3 regions of the Geodermatophilus sp. SYSU D01105 genome follow, and region 2 is predicted to be linked to each of the others. Evidence: predicted binding sites of a transcription regulator. Region 2 holds the regulator's gene; each other region holds the start of a gene.

What was found. The regulator LexA, encoded in region 2, represses DNA repair genes until DNA is damaged. The targets are predictions, from matches to a motif close to TCGAACANNTGTTCGA.
Region 1: ACI79I_RS16925 (DUF6504 family protein) is a predicted target of LexA. The motif match lies at 2,290-2,305, and genes of this name have one in related genera.
Region 3: ACI79I_RS00250 (DUF222 domain-containing protein) is a predicted target of LexA. The motif match lies at 2,697-2,712, and genes of this name have one in related genera.

The regions. Positions count from the first base shown of each region.
Region 1 covers NZ_JBJGYR010000017.1:84,759-91,491, forward strand. Annotated here, with positions in the region: gene ACI79I_RS16910 (phytoene desaturase family protein) at 1-1,007, opposite strand, end outside; gene ACI79I_RS16915 (GNAT family N-acetyltransferase) at 1,004-1,591, opposite strand; gene ACI79I_RS16920 (YbaK/EbsC family protein) at 1,665-2,174, opposite strand; gene ACI79I_RS16925 (DUF6504 family protein) at 2,399-2,725, shown strand; gene ACI79I_RS16930 (SAV_6107 family HEPN domain-containing protein) at 2,743-3,210, shown strand; gene ACI79I_RS16935 (DNA polymerase III subunit alpha) at 3,207-6,733, shown strand, end outside.
Region 2 covers NZ_JBJGYR010000024.1:54,441-61,173, reverse strand. Annotated here, with positions in the region: gene ACI79I_RS20355 (phosphatase PAP2 family protein) at 1-644, shown strand, start outside; gene ACI79I_RS20350 (hypothetical protein) at 616-1,665, shown strand; gene lexA (transcriptional repressor LexA) at 1,685-2,437, opposite strand; gene ACI79I_RS20340 (LysM peptidoglycan-binding domain-containing protein) at 2,641-3,282, shown strand; gene ACI79I_RS20335 (hypothetical protein) at 3,418-4,029, shown strand; gene nrdR (transcriptional regulator NrdR) at 4,414-4,971, shown strand; gene ACI79I_RS20325 (vitamin B12-dependent ribonucleotide reductase) at 5,052-6,733, shown strand, end outside.
Region 3 covers NZ_JBJGYR010000001.1:49,992-56,724, forward strand. Annotated here, with positions in the region: gene ACI79I_RS00240 (SpoIIE family protein phosphatase) at 1-1,716, opposite strand, end outside; gene ACI79I_RS00245 (flagellar FlbD family protein) at 1,921-2,214, opposite strand; gene ACI79I_RS00250 (DUF222 domain-containing protein) at 2,837-4,405, shown strand; gene ACI79I_RS00255 (isocitrate lyase/PEP mutase family protein) at 4,548-5,330, shown strand; gene ACI79I_RS00260 (SAM-dependent methyltransferase) at 5,336-5,875, shown strand; gene ACI79I_RS00265 (response regulator transcription factor) at 6,013-6,733, shown strand, end outside.

The DNA of each region.
Region 1 (6,733 bases), on a different contig from region 2:
GTGAGGGCGCGCACCACCAGGCCGAAGCCGTTGCCCAGCGGCGGGTCGGCGTCGGCGAGCGCGGGTGGGGCGGACCCGCCGGCCAGGTCGCGGGTCTCCAGCACGTGACAGGCGGCGACCACGACCGGGGCGCGGACCCGCCGTCCGGACGTCGTCTGCACGCCGGCGACCCGGCCGCCCTCGACGAGCAGCCGCGCCGCGCCGTCGCCCAGGGTGACCCGCCCGCCGTCGGCCTCCAGCCGCCGGCGCAGCGCCTGCGTGAGCCCGCCGGAGCCGCCGACCGGGTGGCCGGGCGGGACGTCGTGCAGCAGCGTCGCCCAGGCGACCATCGCCGCGGTGCCCGGCTCGCTGACCGGGGGGCCGGACTGCGCGCCGAACCAGGCCAGCGCCGCCTTGAGCCGCTCGCTGCGGAACCACCGGTCGAGCAGCGCGTCGCCCGAGCCCAGGAAGTCGACGGCGAGGTCGCCGCCGGAGGTGCGCGGCCGGCCCTGGGCGGGCGCACCCAGCGGCCAGAACGACCGGAGCAGGCCCGCGGGGCTCGGCCGCCGCGCGAAGGAGGCCACGACCGCGCGGCTGCGGGGTGCCCAGACCTCGACGAAGCGGCGGTACGCGTCGGCGTCGTCCGGCCCGCACGCCGCCGCGATCGAGGCGCAGGTGGCCGCCAGGTCGACGGAGAAGACCAGGGGGCGCCCGTCCGGGCCGGGATCGCCCGGGACCGGGGCGGGGGCGAAGCCCCAGGGGTCGCAGTCGACGTAACGCAGGCCGTGCGCGGCCAGGTCCAGCTCCTCGAGGATGCCGCTCTGCCGGATGATCACGTGCGCGCTGGAACCGCGGTCGACGCGGACGCCGGGCCACCGCTCCACCGTGGAGACCGCCCCGCCCAGCACCTCGTCGCGCTCGACGACCTCGACCCGCAGGCCGGCGCGGGCCAGGTAGCAGGCCGCGACCAGCCCGTTGTGCCCGGCGCCGACGACGACGGCGTCGACGGGGGAGTCGCCGTCGGTCACCGCGCGTCGACGCGCGGGGGCGGTGGTCGCAGCGGCAGGCGGGCGCCGAGGATCGCGAACGGGCGGGAGTCGCCGGGGAAGTGGTGGTTGCGGGCCAGGTCGACGAAGCCGTCGGCGTGGTACAGCCGGAAGGCCTTGGTGTCGCTGTCGGGGGTGGACAGCAGCGCCGCGGGGTGGGGCAGGTCGGCCAGCAGGGCGTGCAACAGCTGCCGGCCCAGCCCGCGGCTCTGGTGGTCGGGGTGGACGTGCAGCTCGCAGACCTCGAAGGCCCCGGGCAGCCACCGCTTGGCGGTCCGCCGGTCCAGCGCCGCCCGCACCTGGTCGTGCCACCACTGGCCGGGGGCGACCAGGTAGCCGTAGCCGAACCCGACCAGCTGCTCGCCCTCCGGGGTGGCGACGAAGCCGCCGACGGCCCGGAACCCGGCGCGCTCGGTGTGCTGGACGGCATAGCCGTAGCGCCCGGCCACGACCGACGGCGCGTAGCCCATCGCCGCGCCGTAGATGGCCAGGGCCTCGTGCATGTGGTCGCGCAGCCACCCGGTGGGCAGCTCGGTGACCCGCGTCGCGGGGGTCGTGCCGGTCACGGTGCCTCCTCCTCGGCCCTCGTCGTCCCCGGAGCCGGGGGTGGTCCGCCCGTGCGGGACCTCGCGCGCCCGGTCACGGCGACACCTCCACCGGGGTGACGGGGCCGGTGCCGACCTCGGCCGCGGTGCCGCCGGTCAACCGCAGCAGCTCCTCGTAGGTGGTGGGGAAGACCGCGTGCGGGTGGCCTGCGGCAGCCCAGACCCGCTCGTGGCGGGCCAGCTCGACGTCGACCAGCGTGCCGATCGGCTCGGGGTGCCCGATCGGTGCCACCCCGCCGATGGGCTGCCCGGTGTGCCGGCGGACGAAGTCGGGGGAGGCCGGGCGCACCGCGGGGACGCCGAGCAGGGTGGCGACCCGGTCGACGTCGACCCGGTGCGCGCCGCTGGTCAGGACCAGCAGGGGCGCGCCGGCGACGTCGAACACCAGGCTGTTGGCGATCGCCCCGACGGGGACGCCGAGCTGCGCGGCGGCCGCGCCGGCGGTGCGGGCGCTGTCGGGCAGGTCGCGGACCTCCCCGGCCGCTCCGGACTCCGCCAGGAGGCGGGCGATGGCAGCCACCCGCGGGTGCTCGGGTCGGCTCATGCGCTGATCCTCCCATCGGCTCCCGCCGACCGCTGGCCCTCGGCCGCGCCGGCTCGCCCACTCCCGCGCGCTCCGCTTGACGAGTGTCGGTGCGGTCGGGTCTACTCGACCTCGTTCGAACACGCGTTCGAACAGCGGTCGACCTCCCGCCGCACCCGGGTCCTTCCCCACCCGGTGTGGCGGGCGGGCCGGCCGGGTCGGCGCAGAGCGGTGGGGAGTCTGTCATGAGCCGGGTGCTGGGTGGGGTCGGCGGTCGGGTCGGCGAAGAGGTGCAGGTCGAGCGGGGGTCCCTCGGCCCGGCGCAGTTCTGGCGGGGCCAGTCGCGGTACGTCGTGGGAGAGCTGCTCGACTCGTGGGTGGAGACCGCACCGTGGTGGCAGCGGGGTCCCGAGGAGGCCGGCGGCGCCTCCGCCGAGCTGGTCGCCACGCGCGAGGTGTGGCGGGTGGAGGCGGTCCGGGCCGGGCGGTCGCGGATGAGCTTCGCCGGCGTCTTCGACCTCAGCTGGGAGTCCACGGCCAACCGGTGGTCGCTCGTGCGGGTGCACGACTGATGGGCGCGGTCCGCGTCGTGGCCGATCAGCTCCCCCTGCCCCCGCCACTGCCGCCGGCGGCCACGCAGCTGCTCGACCAGGCCTCCCGAGCGCTGGCCGAGGCCTCGGCGAGCACCGACGCCCGGCAGCGCTACGCCACGGCGCACCTCGGCGCGTTGCGGGCCGCCGCGGCGGTGCTGGCCGCCCGCACGCGGCCGGAGTCCGGGCGTCGGCGGCCGCGCAGCGCCTGGGTGCTGCTCGGCCAGGTCGCGCCGGAGCTCGGGGAGTGGGCCACGTTCTTCGCCGCCGGCGCCGCCAAGCGGGCGGCCGCGGAGGCCGGGCTCTCCCGGGCGGTCACCGAGCGCGAGGCCGACGACCTGGTCCGCGACGTCCGGGCCTTCCTCACCGTGGTCGAGAGCTGCCTGGGCAGCGACCCGGAACCCGAGTCGCCTCGACGCGCCCGCCCGCGGGTGGTCGGTGGCTCCGAGCACCGGAACAGGCGGTGACGGCCGACCCCTTCGTCCACCTCCACGTCGCCTCGGGCTACTCCATGCAGTACGGGGCCAACCACCCGGCCGACCTGGTGAACCGGGCTGCCGAGCACGGCATGCAAGCCCTGGCGCTGACCGACCGCGACGGGCTCTACGGCGCGGTCAAGTTCGCCCTCGCCTGCCGGGCGGCCGACGTGCGGCCGGTCTTCGGGGTGGACCTCGCCGTCGTGCCCGCGGTCGACAGCACGGTGCCGCCGGCCCTGGCGCCGGTGCTGGGAGGCGGGCACTCCGCGGAGCGGACGCGTGCGCGCCGGCCGGACGGGCCACCCGGCGCCTCCGGCCGCGCCGGGTCGGGTCGCCGCGTGCCGGCCCGGGGCGGGGCCAGCGTCGACCCCCGGCTGCCCCGGGTCACCTTCCTCGCCCGGGACGGCGCCGGCTGGCGGTCGCTGTGCCGGCTGACCAGCGCCACCCACCTGCGCGGCATCCGCGGCGAGCCGGTGAGCTCGCTGGCGCTGGCCGCCGAGCACGCGCCGGGGCTGGTCGCCCTCCTGGGGCCGGACTCCCCGGTGGGCCGGGCGCTGGCCGCGGGCCGGGCCGACGTCGCCTCCGCCCGACTGGCCGCCTGGCGCGCGGTCTTCGGCCCCGGCTCCCTGGTGCTCGAGCTGGTCCACCACCGCGGCCGGGGCGACCGCTCCCGGGCGCAGGCACTGCTGCGCTTCGCGGCCGCGGAGGACGTGCCGGTGGTGCTCACCAACGCCGTCCGCTACGTCGACGCTCTCGACGCCCCCACCGCCGACGTCCTCGACGCCGCACGCCGGCTGGTGCCGCTGGACACCCGGCACGTCGACCGGCGCACCGCCGAGGGGTACCTGAAGTCGGGTAAGGAGATGGCCGAGGTCGCCGAGGACGTCGTCGGGCCCGACCGCGACGCGGTGCTGCGGCTGCTGGAGCGCACCGCCCGGCTGGCCGAGCAGTGCGCCGTCGACGTCCGGGCCGACCTCGGCATCGGCACGGTGCGCTATCCCGAGCTCGACGTGGTCACCACCCCGGCCGAGCAGGGGATGAACCCGTCGCAGGTGCTGCGCGCCCGCTGCGAGGCGGGGCTGGGCCGGCGCGGGATGGCGCTCACCGAGCGGGTGCGGGTGCGCCTCGAGGAGGAGCTCGAGGTGATCGACTCCCTCGGCTACCCGTCCTACTTCCTCACCGTCGCCGACGTGGTCGACCTCATCAAGGGCCTGCGGGTCCGTGCGGCGGCGCGCGGCTCGGGCGCGGGCAGCCTGGTCACCTACCTGCTCGGCATCTCCGACGTCGACCCGATCCGCTACGGCCTGCTGATGGAGCGCTTCCTCTCCCCGCTGCGCCACCAGTTGCCCGACGTCGACATCGACGTGGAGTCCGCGCGCCGGATGGAGGTCTACGACGCGGTGATCGAGCGCTTCGGCGCCCACCGGGTCAGCTGCATCTCGATGATGGACACCTACCGGGTGCGGCACGCCATCCGCGACGTCGGCGCCGCGCTCGGGCTGCCCCCGGCCGAGATCGACGCGGTGGCCAAGGCCTTCCCGCACATCCGGGCCAACCAGGTGCACGCCGCGCTCAAGGACCTGCCGGAGCTGCGGGCCAGCCGGTTCGGGTCGCGACGGGCCGGCGGCACCGGCGACCTGGACCTGCTGTTCGACCTCGTCGCGCGCCTCGACGGGCTGCCCCGGCACATCGCGCTGCACCCGTGCGGGGTGCTGCTCTCCGACGCCACGCTGCTCGACCGCACCCCGGTGGAGAACAGCTACCTGGGCTACCCGATGAGCCAGTTCGACAAGGACGACGTCGAGGAGCTCGGACTGCTCAAGCTCGACCTGCTGGGCATCCGGATGCAGTCGGCGATCGCCCACGCCCTCGACGAGGTGGCCCGGGTCGACGGCGAGGTCGTCGACATCGACACGGTCCCGCGCGACGACCCGACGACGTTCGAGCTGATCCGCAGCACCCGCACCCTCGGCATGTTCCAGATCGAGTCGCCGGGCCAGGGCGAGCTGGTCGGCAAGTTCGGGCCGGAGACGTTCGAGGACATCATCATCGACATCTCGCTGTTCCGGCCCGGGCCGGTGAAGAGCGACATGGTCACCCCGTTCCTCATGGCCCGGAACGGCTGGCGGGAGGCGGTCTACCCGCACCCCGACCTTGCCTTCGCACTCGAGCAGACCGCCGGCGTCGTGGTCTTCCACGAGCAGGTGCTGCAGGTCGTGTCCCGGATGACCGGCTGCACCCTCGCCGAGGCCGACGAGGTGCGCCGCGCCCTGGGGGAGAAGGACGCCCACCCCGAGGTGCGCACCTGGTTCGTCCCGCGCGCGCTGGCCGAGGGCTATCCGCCGGAGGTGGCCGAGCAGGTCTGGGAGGTGCTGGTCGCCTTCGGCTCGTTCGGGTTCTGCAAGGCCCACGCCGCGGCCTTCGCCCTGCCCACCTACCAGTCGGCGTGGCTCAAGGCGCACCACCCGGCGGCGTTCCTGGCCGGGGTGCTCACCCACGACCCGGGCATGTACCCGAAGCGGCTGATCCTCGACGACGCCCGCAACTTCGGCGTCCGGGTGCTCGGGCTCGACGTCAACGCCTCGGCCGGCACCTACCGGGTGGAGCGGCTCGACGACGAGGAGCCGTCCTGGCAGCGGCCCGAGTGGATGCCCGCCTCGATGGCCGACCCGTCCCGCTACGGCATCCGGCTGTCGCTGGCCGACGTCAAGGGCATCGCCGAGGAGGAGGTGGCCCGCGTCGTCGCGGGGCAGCCCTACCGGTCGCTGACCGACTTCTGGCACCGGGCGTCGGTGTCCCGGCCGGTGGTCGAGCGGCTGGTGCTGGCCGGCGGCTTCGACTCCCTCTACGGCTTCGGGATCCGCGACCGCGAGGCCGGCCGCCCCACCCGCAGCCGCCGGCAGGTCACCCGGCGCGACCTGCTGCTGCAGATCGGCGAGCTCGACCGGTGGAGCCGCAGCGGCGCGCGGGCGAGCTCGAACGGGCAGCTCAGCCTCGACCTCATGGGCCTGGAGCTCCCCGGCGAGGAGGACGGTGGCGAGGAGGCGGGCGAAGTCGGGCCGGGCTGGGCGGAGGGCAGCGGGCTGCCGGAGTTCACCGACGCCGAGCTGGTGCGAGCCGAGCTGGAGGTGCTCGGGCTGGACGCCAGCCGGCACGTCGTCGACTTCTACCGGCCGTTCCTCGCCGCGATCGGCGCGGTCCCGGCGGGGGAGCTGCTCGGCTGCCGCAGCGGCGCGGAGGTGCTCGTCGCCGGCGTCAAGGTGGCGACCCAGACCCCGCCGATCCGCTCCGGCCGCCGGGTGGTCTTCGTGACCCTCGACGACGGCACCGGGTGCACCGACTCCACCTTCTTCGAGGACGCCCAGGGGCCCTACGCCGCCACGGTCTTCCACTCGTGGCTGCTGGTGATCCGCGGGGTGCTGCGGCGCACCGGCCCGCGGGGGGTGTCCCTGCGCGCCACCGGGGCGTGGGAGCTGCCCGCGCTGCACGAGGCATGGGAGGCCGGCGGTGCGGC
Region 2 (6,733 bases):
GGCTGCTGGTCCTCGCCCTGCTGGTCACCGTCGCGGTGACCGCGGACCTGCTCAGCCGGGGTGTGCTGGAGCGGATGGACCTGCGGGTCTCCGAGGTGGTCAGTTCCTGGCAGCTCAAGGAGTCGGCCGCGTACTGGCCGGTGTGGGCGGTGACCCAGCTGGGCGGGCGCGGCTTCATCCTGATCGTCCTCGCGGTCCTGACCGGTTATCTGGTGTGGCGGCGCCAGACCGCCGTGCCGCTGCTCAGGGTGCTGGTCGCGCTCGCGCTGCTCACCGCCGTCGTCTACGGCTTCAAGTACGGGACCGGGCGCACCGCACCCGCCTACCCCGGGTCGTTCTTCCACCGCGACGGCCAGTCCTACCCGTCGGGGCACGTGGCCAACGCGGTCCTGATGTGGGGTGTCGCCCGGTGGCAGGCCGTGGAGTTCCGGCTCGCCGCGGGCGTGCAGCGGGTCTTCCGGCTGCTCAGCGTCTTCGGCCCGGTCGCCACGGGGGTGGCCATGGTGTCCCTCGACTTCCACTGGGTCACCGACGCGGTGGTCGGGGCGGCGGTCGGCATCCTCCTGCTGGGCGTGGTCCACGCACTGGACGCAGTGCTGCTGTCACGCTGGGTCGGTGCCCGAGCTGCCCACCCGCCCGCGTAGCGGCACGTCGCGGCGGCACCTGGCCGCGGGGACGGTCCTCGCGCTGACCGCCGTCCTCGGTGCCGTGCAGCCCGCCTCAGCCGAGGAGGCCGCGGCGCCTCGCACGCAGTGCCAGGTCACCGACCCCCGGCTGGCGGAGCTCTCCGGCCTCGTGGTCGTGGACGACCGCATGCTGGCCGTCAACGACGGCGGGGAGCGGCTCGACGTCCACGTCCTGGACGCCACCTGTCAGGTGGTCGACGTGCGCAGCGCGCCGGTCGACCCCTATGACCCCGAGGACCTCGCGGTCGGCGCCGACGGGACGGTGTGGCTGGCCGACACCGGCGACAACAACGGCACGCGGGAGACGGTGGCGCTGCTGGCCCTGCGGCCGGACGGCAGCACCGCGGTGTACCGGCTGGCCTTCCCGGAGGGGCCCCGGGACGTGGAGGCGCTGCTCCTCGCGCCGGACGGCACGCCCTACCTGGTGACCAAGGAGGTGCTCGGCGCCAGCTCGGTGTACCGCCCGGTGAGCGCGCTCGTCGACGCCGGCACGGTGGGCCTCACCGAGGTGGCGGGTGTCGAGTTCACCCTCACCGGGACCCCGGGCGGCCCGGTCGGTCGCGCCGGGCAGCTCATGGTCACCGGGGGAGCGGTCTCGGCCGATGGCCGGTTCCTGGCCCTGCGGACCTACACCGACGCCTACGTCTGGCCGCTGTCGGGTTCGGACGTGGCGGGTGCGCTGGCCGCCGACCCGGTCCGGCTGCCCCTGCCCGCGTCACCGCAGGGTGAGGCGGTCAGCTTCACCGCCGACGCCTCGGGCCTGGTCGTGACCAGCGAGGGACTGCCCGCCGACGTCACCGTCGTCCCGTTGGGCCAGCTCCCGAGCGCCGCCGCACCGTCGGCGTCGGAGGACGGCTCCCTCCCTGACCTGCTCAGCACCGACGACGGCGGCATGCCGGCGATCGCGGCGGCCGCGATCGCGGCCGTGGTCGCCGCGGCCCTGGTGTGGGTCGGCGGGAGGCTGCGCCGGCGCTCCTGAGCCCGGCCGGCGCCTGTGGTCAGACCCGGCGCAGCACGGTGACGACGCGACCGAGGATGGTCGCCTCGTCACCCGGGATGGGCTCGTAGGCGGGGTTGTGCGGCAGCAGCCACACGTGGCCGTCACGACGCTTGTAGGTCTTGACCGTTGCCTCGCCGTCGATCATGGCGGCCACGATCTCGCCGTTCTCGGCCGTCGGCTGCTGGCGCACCACGACCCAGTCGCCGTCGCAGATGGCCGCCTCGACCATCGAGTCGCCGGCGACCTTGAGCATGAAGAGGGTGCCCTCGCCGACCAGTTCCCGGGGCAGCGGGAAGACGTCCTCGACCGCCTGCTCGGCGAGCACCGGGCCACCGGCGGCGATCCGGCCGACGAGCGGGACGTAGGTGGGGGCCGGCGCCTCGTCGGTGCCGGCCGGGGTGGCGGTGGCCACGAGCTCGCCAGGTGCGTCGCCGGGCAGGCGGACGTCGAGGGCCCGGGGCCGGTTCGGGTCGCGGCGCAGCCAGCCCTTCTTCTGCAGGACCGTGAGCTGGTGGGCCACCGAGGAGGCCGAGGACAGGCCGACGGCCTCACCGATCTCGCGCACCGAGGGCGGGTAGCCCCGGCGGTCGATGGAGTCGCGGATGACCTCGAGGACGCGCCGCTGGCGCTGGGTCAGGCCGTCCCCGGCCTCGCTCCGGTCGGGGAAGGTCCGCACGGCCGCCGTCTCGGTGGCCGCCGGCGCGCCGGTCGTCCTCCGGCGGCTCCCCGACGTCCCGCTCTTCTCCGCCACCGTCGCCTCCTCGCCGGCTGCTGTCGCAGCACGTCTCGTCGTTCGGGACCGACCGTAGCGTGCCGGGGTCCCTCGATCAAACAGGTGTTCGAACTGCAGGCCAGGGCGCGATGGCGTTCGTCGGACCCATCCGGTAGACATCGCACAGCCGTTCGAATCGAACAGGCGTTCGACGGCTCGGGTGAGCGGTGGGAGGAGTGGTCGTGGCGGGCGTGCGGCAGGCGGTGCTGGACTTCGACGACGCGGTGCAGGTGCCCTGGCGGCCCCGGCTCCGTGCGGTCCCGGTGGCCGACGACGGTGCGACCGGGCGCCGTCCACGGCCTCCGGTGTCGCGGGCAGCCGTGTCCCGGGTCGGCGCCTGCCGGCCCGAGTCGGTCCGGGCGGCCGACGACGGTGCGGCCGGGCCCGTCGGCTCGTCGGCCACCCGGCCGGGTCCGGCGCGGCCCGGGCAGGCGCGCCCGGGCCCGGCCCGGCCGGCGGGGGCCGCGGTGCCCGGTCCCCCCGCGGGGCGGCCCGTGCGCGGCGGGTGTGGCCGGGTGCGGCGCCGGCCGGGTCCGGGGGTGCGGCTGACCCGCAGGGCGCGCCGGCTGGCGGTGGTCCTCGCGCTGGGGGTCGGCGTGGCGCTCGGGTCCTGGCTCGGACCCCTCGTCGCCGGTGACACCGGCGACCTGCGGCTGGTGGGGGAGCGCAGCGTGGTCGTCCAGGCGGGGGACACGGTGTGGTCCATCGCCGCGGACTTCGCCGGGCCCGACGAGGACGTCCGGGCCGTGGTCGACGTGATCGAGGAGCTCAACGAGCTCGACGGTGCCCGGGTCGTGCCGGGGCAGGTCCTCCTGCTGCCCTGAGGGCATCGTGGCCCCTCCTCCGGGTCCCGCGCGCCACGGGGCCAGACAGCGACAAGGGAGGGCGGTCAGGTTCGTCAACCCTCCGTACGGAGTCGCTGACGCTGAGTGGTCAGAGAGTCACCTAACGTCAGAGGCGTGTCGCGGATGTCCGGAGGCCGAGCAGCGGTCTTCACCCAGCAGTCCCAGGCCGTCGAGGTGTCCGTGGCCGGCGCCTGGTTGCCGGGGTCGATCCTCGGCTGGCGTCACGACGTCGGCGGATCGTGCGAGGTGTGGGTCCGGCTGACCGTCGCAGGCGGTGTGCGCGAGACCTGGGTCGCGCTGTGCGACCTGCGGCTGCCCGAGTCGCCCGTCGTGGACGCGCCGCCTCCCGCCGGACACAGGAGCGACGCCGCCGCGCCGATCCTCGACCTGGCCCGCGCCGCCGCCCGCGAGCGGCTGGTCGCCAGCGTGCTCGGCACCCCGGAGCGAGCGGCGTCCGGCGTCCCGCCACAGGGACGTCGCCGCCGCCGCCACGGCGGGGACGTCACCGCGGAGTTGCCGGCGCTCGATGCCGGCCTCGCCGGGCGCCACCGGGCACCGGCCGGAGCCGGGCGACACCGGGCCGCGGACGACGACACCCGCGTCGGCCTCACGGCGGTCGCGGTCCCGCCGCGTGCCGAGGTCGACTGCCTGACCCGCCCCCTCCGGCTGGGTGAGCGCGTGCCCCGTCCGCGCCTGCCCCGTCCCGAAGGCGCCGTCCGCGCCTGAGGCCCGGCCACCCGTCGGGGGCCGCGTTCCGACGCGCCCATACACCGCTCCGCCACCGCCGCGCGACCCCGGCAGGGCGTGTCGCGGCGTGTTGCCGTGGCGGGTGGGGCAGCAGGGCGCCCCTGGTCACGGCCGTGTCTCGAGGGCGTGTCTCGGCTTGCAGATCTTGTGTTGCCGGGCCTAGGGTTCCCCTACATCTAGTAGTTGCACCGTTGTAAGCCCGTCCACAGCCGGTCCTCAGGTTCTCCCCGGGACGTCCACCGGATGTCCCCAGGAGGGTCCACAACCGGCCTCCCGGCTCGGGTGCCCGGCCGCTCCGCGGTCGCCGCGCCGGCCGGGCGGGCGGGAGCGCGACGGACCACCACGAGGGGAGGGGGAGCCGCGATGCGTTGCCCCTTCTGTCACAACCCCGACAGCCGGGTCATCGACTCGCGCGAGGCCGACGAGGGGGCCACCACCCGGCGGCGCCGGTCGTGTCCCGCGTGCGGCCGGCGGTTCACCACGGTCGAGGAGGCCGTCCTCGCCGTGGTGAAGCGCAGCGGTGTCAGCGAGCCGTTCAACCGGACCAAGGTGGTGGCCGGCGTCCGCCGGGCCTGCCAGGGCCGGCCGGTCGACGAGGACCAGCTGCAGCAACTCGCCCAGCAGGTGGAGGACGCGATCCGCGCCACCGGCGCGGCGGAGGTCCCCAGCCACGAGGTCGGGCTGGCCATCCTCCGGCCGCTGCGGGAGCTGGACGAGGTCGCCTACCTGCGCTTCGCCAGCGTCTACCGCGCCTTCACCTCGCTCGAGGACTTCGAGAAGGAGATCACCGAGCTCCGGGCCCGGCACGTCGCCGCCGGGACCCCGCCGCTCCCTGGCATGCAGGACACCCCTCCGGCCGTGCGCCGGCGGGGGAGTGGGCGGGGCCAGGCCGCCTCCACCGGCAGCGCCGCCGGCACCTGAGAACTGTCAGCACCACCCGATAGAACAAGTGCGGCTCTCTTCCCCAGCCGCCTTGCCCACCGCAACAGAGGGAGAGCTCCGTGACCGAGACCGAGGATCGCTTGACCGGCCGCACGCGTCGCGCCGCCAAGGCGCCGACCCGGGGGAAGGGCCTGAAGGTCAAGCGCGTCTTCACCACCGCCGGTGTGCACCCGTACGACGAGGTCACCTGGGAGCGTCGTGACGTCGTCATGACCAACTGGCGGGACGGCTCGATCAACTTCGAGCAGCGTGGCGTGGAGTTCCCCGCCGAGTGGAGCATCAACGCCACCAACATCGTCACGACGAAGTACTTCCGCGGCGCCGTGGGCACCCCGCAGCGGGAGAGCAGCCTGCGCCAGCTGATCGACCGCGTCGTGCTGACCTACGGCCAGGCCGGCCGCGAGCACGGCTACTTCGCCACCGAGGGCGACGCGGAGATCTTCGAGCACGAGCTGACCTGGATGCTGCTGCACCAGTACTTCAGCTTCAACAGCCCGGTGTGGTTCAACGTCGGCACCAGCGCGCCGCAGCAGGTCAGCGCCTGCTTCATCCTGGCCGTCGACGACACGATGGACTCGATCCTGAACTGGTACCGGGAGGAGGGGCTGATCTTCAAGGGCGGCTCCGGCGCCGGCCTGAACCTCTCCCGGATCCGCTCGTCCAAGGAGCTGCTCTCCTCCGGTGGCACGGCCTCCGGCCCGGTCTCCTTCATGCGCGGTGCCGACGCCTCCGCGGGCACGATCAAGTCCGGTGGTGCCACCCGCCGCGCGGCCAAGATGGTCGTCCTCGACATCGACCACCCCGACATCGAGGAGTTCATCGAGACCAAGGCGCGCGAGGAGGACAAGATCCGCGCGCTGCGCGACGCCGGGTACGACATGGACCTCGGCGGCAAGGACATCACCAGCGTCCAGTACCAGAACGCCAACAACTCCGTCCGGGTCTCCGACGAGTTCATGCGCGCGGTCGAGGACGGCACGGAGTTCGGCCTGCGCGCCCGGCTCGACGGGTCGGTCATCGAGACCGTCGACGCCAAGGGCCTGTTCCGCAAGGTCACCCAGGCCGCCTGGGAGTGCGCCGACCCGGGCATCCAGTACGACGACACGATCAACGACTGGCACACCAACCCCGAGACCGGCCGGATCAACGCGTCCAACCCGTGCTCGGAGTACATGAGCCTGGACAACAGCTCGTGCAACCTCGCGTCGCTCAACCTCATGAAGTTCCTCAAGGACGACGGCACGTTCGACTCGAAGAACTTCGTCAAGGCCGTCGAGCTGGTCATCACCGCGATGGACATCTCGATCTGCTTCGCGGACTTCCCGACCGACCCCATCGGTGAGACCACCCGCGCCTACCGCCAGCTGGGCATCGGCTACGCCAACCTCGGCGCCCTGCTGATGGCGACCGGTCACGCCTACGACTCTCGTGGCGGCCAGACCCTGGCCGCGGCGATCACCTCGCTGATGACCGGCACGGCCTACCGCCGCTCGGCGGAGCTGGCCGGCATCGTCGGTGCGTACGAGGGCTTCGCCCGCAACGCCGACGCCCACGCCCGGGTCATGCGCAAGCACGCCGCCGCCAACGACGCCATCCGTCCGGTGGGCGCCGACGACGCCGACGTGCTCAAGGCCGCGACCGCCCAGTGGCAGGAGTGCCTCGAGATCGGCACGGACAACGGCTGGCGCAACGCCCAGGCCTCCGTGCTGGCCCCCACCGGGACCATCGGCTTCATGATGGA
Region 3 (6,733 bases), on a different contig from region 2:
CCCGGGGATGTCCGGGCACGCCGCGTCGAGTGCCTCGAGGACCTGCCGTGGCCCGGCGTGCCGCCCACCGGCGATGACCCGCAGGGCGGCGTGCACCCGGCCCATCGCGGCCGCCGCGGGGAGGTCGTGCCCCACGATGTCGCCGACGACCAGACCCGTCCGGCCGTCGGCCAGGGGGAAGACGTCGTACCAGTCGCCCCCGATGTCGTGCTCCTCGTCGGCCGGCCGATAGCAGCCGGCGACGTCGACCCCCGGAAGGCGGTCGGGCAGCGCCGGCAGGAACGCCTGCTGCAGCTGGTGGGCGGCCTCGTGCTCACGCTCGTAGAGCCGGGCGCGCAGCAGCGCCTGGGCCATGAGCTCGGAGAGGGTGGTGGCGACGGGGGCCAGGTCGTCGACCGCGGCGTCCGAGCCGAAGCCGAAGCCGAGGGCGCCGACGGTGACCTCGCCGATCCGGGCCGGCACCGCCAGGGCGCTGCGGGTGTCGGTGTCGGGCTCGCCGGCCAGGCCCGCGGGGAAGGTCTCGCGCAGCGGCGCCGGCGGCTGCGCGCGGACCTCCCCACCGCCGCGGACGGCGACGGAGAGGAGGGCGGCGGCGTCGAGCGGGAGCTCGCGTTCCACCGGTGGGGAGTCCTCCGGAACCGTGGCCCAGGTACGCAACCGGGCGCCGTCGGGGGTGAGGACGCCCACCGCGCCCTGGTCGGCGACCAGGCCGATGCCACGGCGCACGATCACCTGCGCGATCGCCTCGGACGTGGCCGCGGTGGCCAGCCCTGCCGTCACCTCCTGCAGCGCCTCGACCCGCCGGCGCAGCGCCGTCTCCCGCGCCGAGACGCTCCGGGCCTCCTGCCGCTCGCCGATCTCGACCGCCAGCAGCCAGGCGGTGAGGACGGCGACGGCGAGGAACAGCTGCAGGCTGGCGATCTCCAGGTTCGGGACGCCGGCCAGGGCCGCCCACGGCCCCCGGCCGGCCGCCGTCATGACGTTGGCGGTGAGGGCGACGGCCAGCCCGGCGGCGGTGACCAGCGGGACGCCGGAGCGGAAGGCGTACACCACGAGCAGCGCGAGGGCGGTGTAGGACAGCGGCACCGTCGTGGGCCAGAACGCCAGCACGGTGACCGCGGCCGCCACGGCGACCAGCAGCGCCCGCCGGAGCGTCGTCCCGAGGGAGGGCCAGGTGCCGCCGTCCCGCCAGGTGAGCACCGTGCCCGCCACGGTGAGGACGCCGAGGCCGTCGCCCGCCCAGAACGGGAAGAAGGCGTCCAGCCAGACGCGGGCCATCGCCAGGTCGTTGGTGGTCGCGCCGATCAGCGCGCCGACGAAGGGGCCGGCCAGCACGCCGCAACCGATGAACGCACCGAGGTCGCGACGGCGCCGGAGGTCGATCCGCGGCACGAAGCGGCGCAGCAGGAGGGCACCCACCAGCGGCTCGACGGTGTTGGCCAGCGCGAAGCCGACCACCGACGAGAGGGGCAGTCCGAACCACAGGTCGACGGCGACCTCGACGACGGCCACGGTGCCGAGGACCCACGGCCACCGGCGGGGCCCGGTGAGGACCAGCGCGGCGAACGTGACCCCTGCGGGCGGGAAGAGGACCGCGCCGATGGCCGAGGCCTCGAACAGCGCGAACGAGACGGCCGCGCCGGCGGCGTAGGCAGTCCCCACGGTGAGGACGAGCCGCCATGCCGGCACGGGAGGCGAGCGGTGGGGACCGGTCATCCGGCGCTCCGCGCATCGAGGCCTCGCAACGTCGTCACGGGGTCTCGTGACCGGCACATCATGGCCCGCCCCGCGATCGCCGTCACCCCTGCCGCGCGGCGCCGCCGCCGGTCGCTCAGGGGCGCTCGACGGACCGGCACGCTCCCGTGCCGGGTCCGTGCCGGCCGGGTCGGTGCTTGCCGGTGACACCGGCCCGGACGGGCGCTACGGGACCCGGACCGGGACCACCGGGCCCGGTGCGTGGGCCTCGGGTGCCGTGGGGGAGTGACCCAGCCCCATCGGGTCGGGGTCCTCGCCGCGGTCGAGGACGTAGCAGGCGGCGATGACGCCGGCGCGGTCGTCGCGGATCTTCTCGATGATCTCGTCGATCGTCTCGACGACGCAGTACTTCGCGCCGTCGGTCAGGAAGACCACGGTGTCCGGCACGGTCTCGACGCGCTCGATCGTGTCGGGATCAAGGCAGCAGTAGTCGCCGCTGCGGCGAATGAGACCGATCATGGCGGTCCTCCTGCTCGGCGGGGCATCGGGCCCCGGCGGCGGCCCCTCGGTTCGGGCAGCCACTCCTTCGGCGGCCGCGCGGTCGCCCTTGAGCCCGGCGACGGTGTCCGCCCCCATCGGGTGAGCGTTCCCCGCGGGAACACCTCAGCGGTCGCGGTCCGCGCACAATGAAGCCCCGGAGCGGCCCGGGCGCCGGAGCCGCGGCCGGACCCTCAGCCGGTGGCTGCGTCGCGTCACGCAGACCCAGGCGACCGGCTGTCCCGGCGGGCGGGCGTTCCCGCGGGAACGCCGGAGCCTGAGCCGGGGTGGGCCCGCGCGCCCGGATCGGACCGAGCCCGGCCGCCGCGACCGGCCGAGCAGGGCGCGGCGTCGGCACCGGCCGGCTGCCGGGTCCCCGCCGGGACGACCTCCGCCGCAGGCGTTCCCGCGGGAACGCCTCAGCGGTCGGACCTGCGGGAACTGTCACCACCGAGCCCTACCGTTCGAACGTGGGTTCGGATGATCGGGTGGCTGGTGGAGTGGCCGTGGTGGACGGGCCGGCCGGCACGGAGGCGGTGGACGTGGCGGAGCTGGCCCGGCGGATCACCTCTGGTGCGGTCCGGCTGGCCGCGGCCACCGCGGCGTGGCTGACGCTGGTCGCGGAGTTCGACCGGCGGGGGGATGGGGCGCGTACGGCATCCGCTCGTGTGCCCACTGGCTCGCCTGGCAGTGCGGCATGTCCCCGGGCACGGCGCGTGAGCACGTCCGGGTCGCGCGGGCGCTGGTCAACCTCCCGCAGGTCAGCGCGGCGTTCGCGGCCGGGCGGCTGTCGTACTCCGAGGTCCGCGCCCTGACCCGCGTTGCCGAGCCGGCCACCGAGGCCGAGTTGCTGACCTTCGCGCTGGAGGCCACCGCGTCCCAGACTGAGCGGGTGGTGCGTCAGTGGCGGCGGGCCGACGCCGCACATCGGGAACGGGTCACCGCCCGGCGGCAGTTCGAGTACTGGTGGGACGACGACGGCATGCTGACCGTCCACCTCCGTCTCGACGCCGAGGAGGGAGCTCGCTTCCTGGCCGGGGTCGACTCGCTGGCCGAGCGCGCCGCCCGGCGCGATCGCGCCCGGGTCGAGCGGGCCGCGTCCACTGGAGGGTCGGCCGGCGGTGCACGGGGTCCGGCGGAGCTGTCGGGCGCCGCCGAGGGCATCGGCACGAGGATCGACACCTGTTCGCCGGGCCGTGGAGACACGGCCGACGAGGTCGCCCTGGCGCGTGAACGGACCACCGCCCGTCGCTGCGCCGCGCTCGCCCACCTGGCCGACGCTGCCGCCGAGGCCGACCGCCGGGCCGGGGACCCGCCTCGGCGGGAGGTGGTCGTGCACGCCGATGTCGCCGTCCTCGCCGACGACTCCGCCGCGGGTCGCGCCTACCTCGACGGTGGCCCTGCACTGCACCCCGCGGACGTCCGTCGCATGCTGTGCGAGGCCACGGTCGTCTCGATGCTCGCGGCCGGCAGGGAGCCGCTGGCCCTGGGCCGCGCCCGACGGCTGGCCACCCGCACCCAGCGTCGCGCGCTGCACCGCCGCGACGGCGGCTGCGCCCGCCCCGGGTGTCCCGAGACCCGCATCGAACGGCTGCACGCCCACCACATGCGGCACTGGCTGTTCGGTGGGGCGACCGACGTCGCCAACATGGTGCTGCTCTGCGACAGCGACCACGGGCTGGTGCACGACCTGGACCTGGTGATGAGCCGTCGCGACGGCCGGCTGGTCGTCACCGCACCCGACGGCCGTCGGGTGTGGGGGGCCGCCGACGACGCGTTCACCGGCGGCGTGTCGAGCGTGGCCGCAGCGGCACCCTCGCACCCCGAGGGCCTCACCGACCGGTTCGTCGGGGTCCATCCCATCGACCAGCAGGTCGGTCGCCGGCCGGGTGCCGCACCTCCCTTCGACGGCCCGGACGGGCCCGGCCCGGTGCGGGGAGTGCCGACCGGGCGGTCGGCCGGCGTGGAGCCGGGCCCGGTGAGCGCGGAGCGGTCGGTCGCGCCGACGGCCGGAGGGGCTGCGACCGTCACCGACCTGCTCTTCCCCGGAGGGGCGCCCGGTCTGCCCGACGCCATGGACGTCAACGGTGAACGCATCGACCTCGCCTACGTCGTCAGCGTCCTCATGGGCCACCGGGACTTCGTGCGCCGGCTCGCAGCCGAGGCGGCATGACGGGCCGAGCCGCTGCGGCGTTCCCGCGGGAACGTGGTGGCCCGTCCCTGCTGGGGGCTCGGCCCCGACGCGTTCCGCCCACCCCGACGGCCCACAGGGAAGCCCGGGGACCGGCCGCACCTGCTGCCCTAGGTTCGGCGGCATGACCGATCTGGCCTCCCGCGCCCGCACGCTGCTGGACCTGCACACCGCTCCGGAGATCCTGGTGCTGGCCAACGTGTGGGACGTCGTCTCGGCGCGGGTCGTGGCCGCGACCCCCGGGGTCACCGCGCTGGCCACCGCCAGCCACTCGATCGCGGCCACCTTCGGGTACGAGGACGGCGAGCACATCCCGCTCGACCTGCACCTGGACATGGTGGAGCGCATCACCGGGGCGGTGGACCTGCCGGTGACGATGGACATGGAGGCCGGGTACGGCGACCCCGGCGAGACCACCCGCCGGGCGATCGAGCGCGGGGTGGTCGGCGGCAACCTGGAGGACCAGGGCCGGCCGCTGGAGGAGTCCGTCGCCGCGGTCGCGGCCGTGCTCGCCGCGGGCCGCGCCGCCGGCATCGACTTCGTCCTCAACGCCCGCACCGACGTCGTGCTGCACGCCGAGCCCGGCGCCGACCGCGGACGGTTGCTGGCGGAGGCGGTCCGACGCGGCCGCGCCTACCTCGAGGCCGGGGCGCCGGTCGTCTTCGTGCCGGGTGTGGTCGACCGCGAGGAGATCGCCGTGCTGGTCGAGGGGTTGGGTCCGAACCGGCTCTCGGTCCTCGCCGTGCCCGGGGCCTCACCGTCGGTCCGCGACCTGCAGGACCTCGGCGTCGCCCGGGTGTCCACCGGACCCTTCCCGCAGCGGGTGGCGCTCACCGCCCTGCAGGACGCCGTCACCCACCTGGTCGGCGGAGGCGTCCTGCCCCCGGGCACCCGCCGGTTGAGCTGAGCACCGTGGCCGCAGCGTCGGAGCGGATGGCCTGGGCCGCGGAGGTGGTCGCACCCGCCCCGGGGGAGCGGGTGCTCGAGGTGGGCTGCGGTCCCGGTGCCCTCGTCGCGCTGCTCGCCGAGCGCGGGGCGGAGGTGGTTGGGGTCGACCGCTCGTCGGCCCAGGTCGACGCGGCCACCCGCCGCAACCGCACCGCCGTCGAGGCCGGCCGGGTGCACCTGCAGGCGGTGGCCCTGCGCGACGCCGACCTCGACGCAGCGTCCTTCGACGTCGTGGTCGCGTTCGACGTCCGGGCCTTCTGGGACTCCGGCGCCGCGGCGACCTGGACCGTCGTCGATCGCGTGCTGGCTCCCGGCGGGCGGGTCGTCGTGGCCTTCTCGGTCATGCGACCGGACACCGAGGCCGCCGTCGTCGATTCGGTCGCCGCGCACGCCGCGCGCCACGGCCTCGGGCTCGGGGGACTGTCCCGGCGCCCGGGCACGCCGATCGGATCGGCCGCGGTCGCCCTGCACCGCGCCCGTCCCGACGAGGTCCCCGGGCGCTGACGCGGCTCGACCACTCCTCACCCCTTCGGGGGAGCCCCGGCCGTACTGCTCAAGGCGGCCGGAGGCGGCGCCGATCACCCGCTCAGGTGACGGGACACCGTCGCCCCAGTCCCGCCGGAGCGGATGGAGGAGAGGTCGTGGCCGAGCAGTCCGTGCTCGTCGTGGAGGACACCGAGGAGATCCGGGAACTGGTCTGCACGGTCCTGCGCAAGGCGGGGATGGACGTCCGTGCGGTCCCCTCCGGAGCCGAGGCGCTGGCCGAGGTCCGGCGCGCGGTCCCCGACGTCGTCGTCCTCGACCTCGGCCTCCCCGACGCCGACGGCACCGAGGTGTGCCGGCAGATCCGCGCCGAGAGCGAGTGCTACGTCCTCATGCTGACCGCGCGTGCCGAGGAGGTCGACCTGCTCATCGGGCTGGCCGTCGGCGCGGACGGGTACATGGCCAAGCCGTTCTCGCCCCGCGAGCTCGTCGCCCGCGTGCAGGCGATGCTGCGCCGTCCGCGCGTGCCCGCCCCCCGCCCGGCACCGGTCGAGGAGTCCGTCCTCCGCCTCGCCGACCTCGAGGTCGACGAGGACAGCCGCGAGGTCCGGGTGGACGGCGTCGTCGTCGACCTGACCCGCACCGAGTTCGACCTCCTGGCCGCCCTCGCCTCCCGGCCGGGCCGCGTGCTGCAGCGCGAGACGCTGCTGCGCGAGGTCTGGCAGACCGACTGGGAGGGCAGCGTCCGCCTCGTCGAGGCGCACATGTCCAACCTCCGCCGCAAGCTGCAGGCCGCCGGGCTGAGCTCCCCGGAGATCAAGACGGTGCGCGGCGTCGGCTACCGCCTGGTGGCGTACCCCCACACGGGCGGGGGGCCCG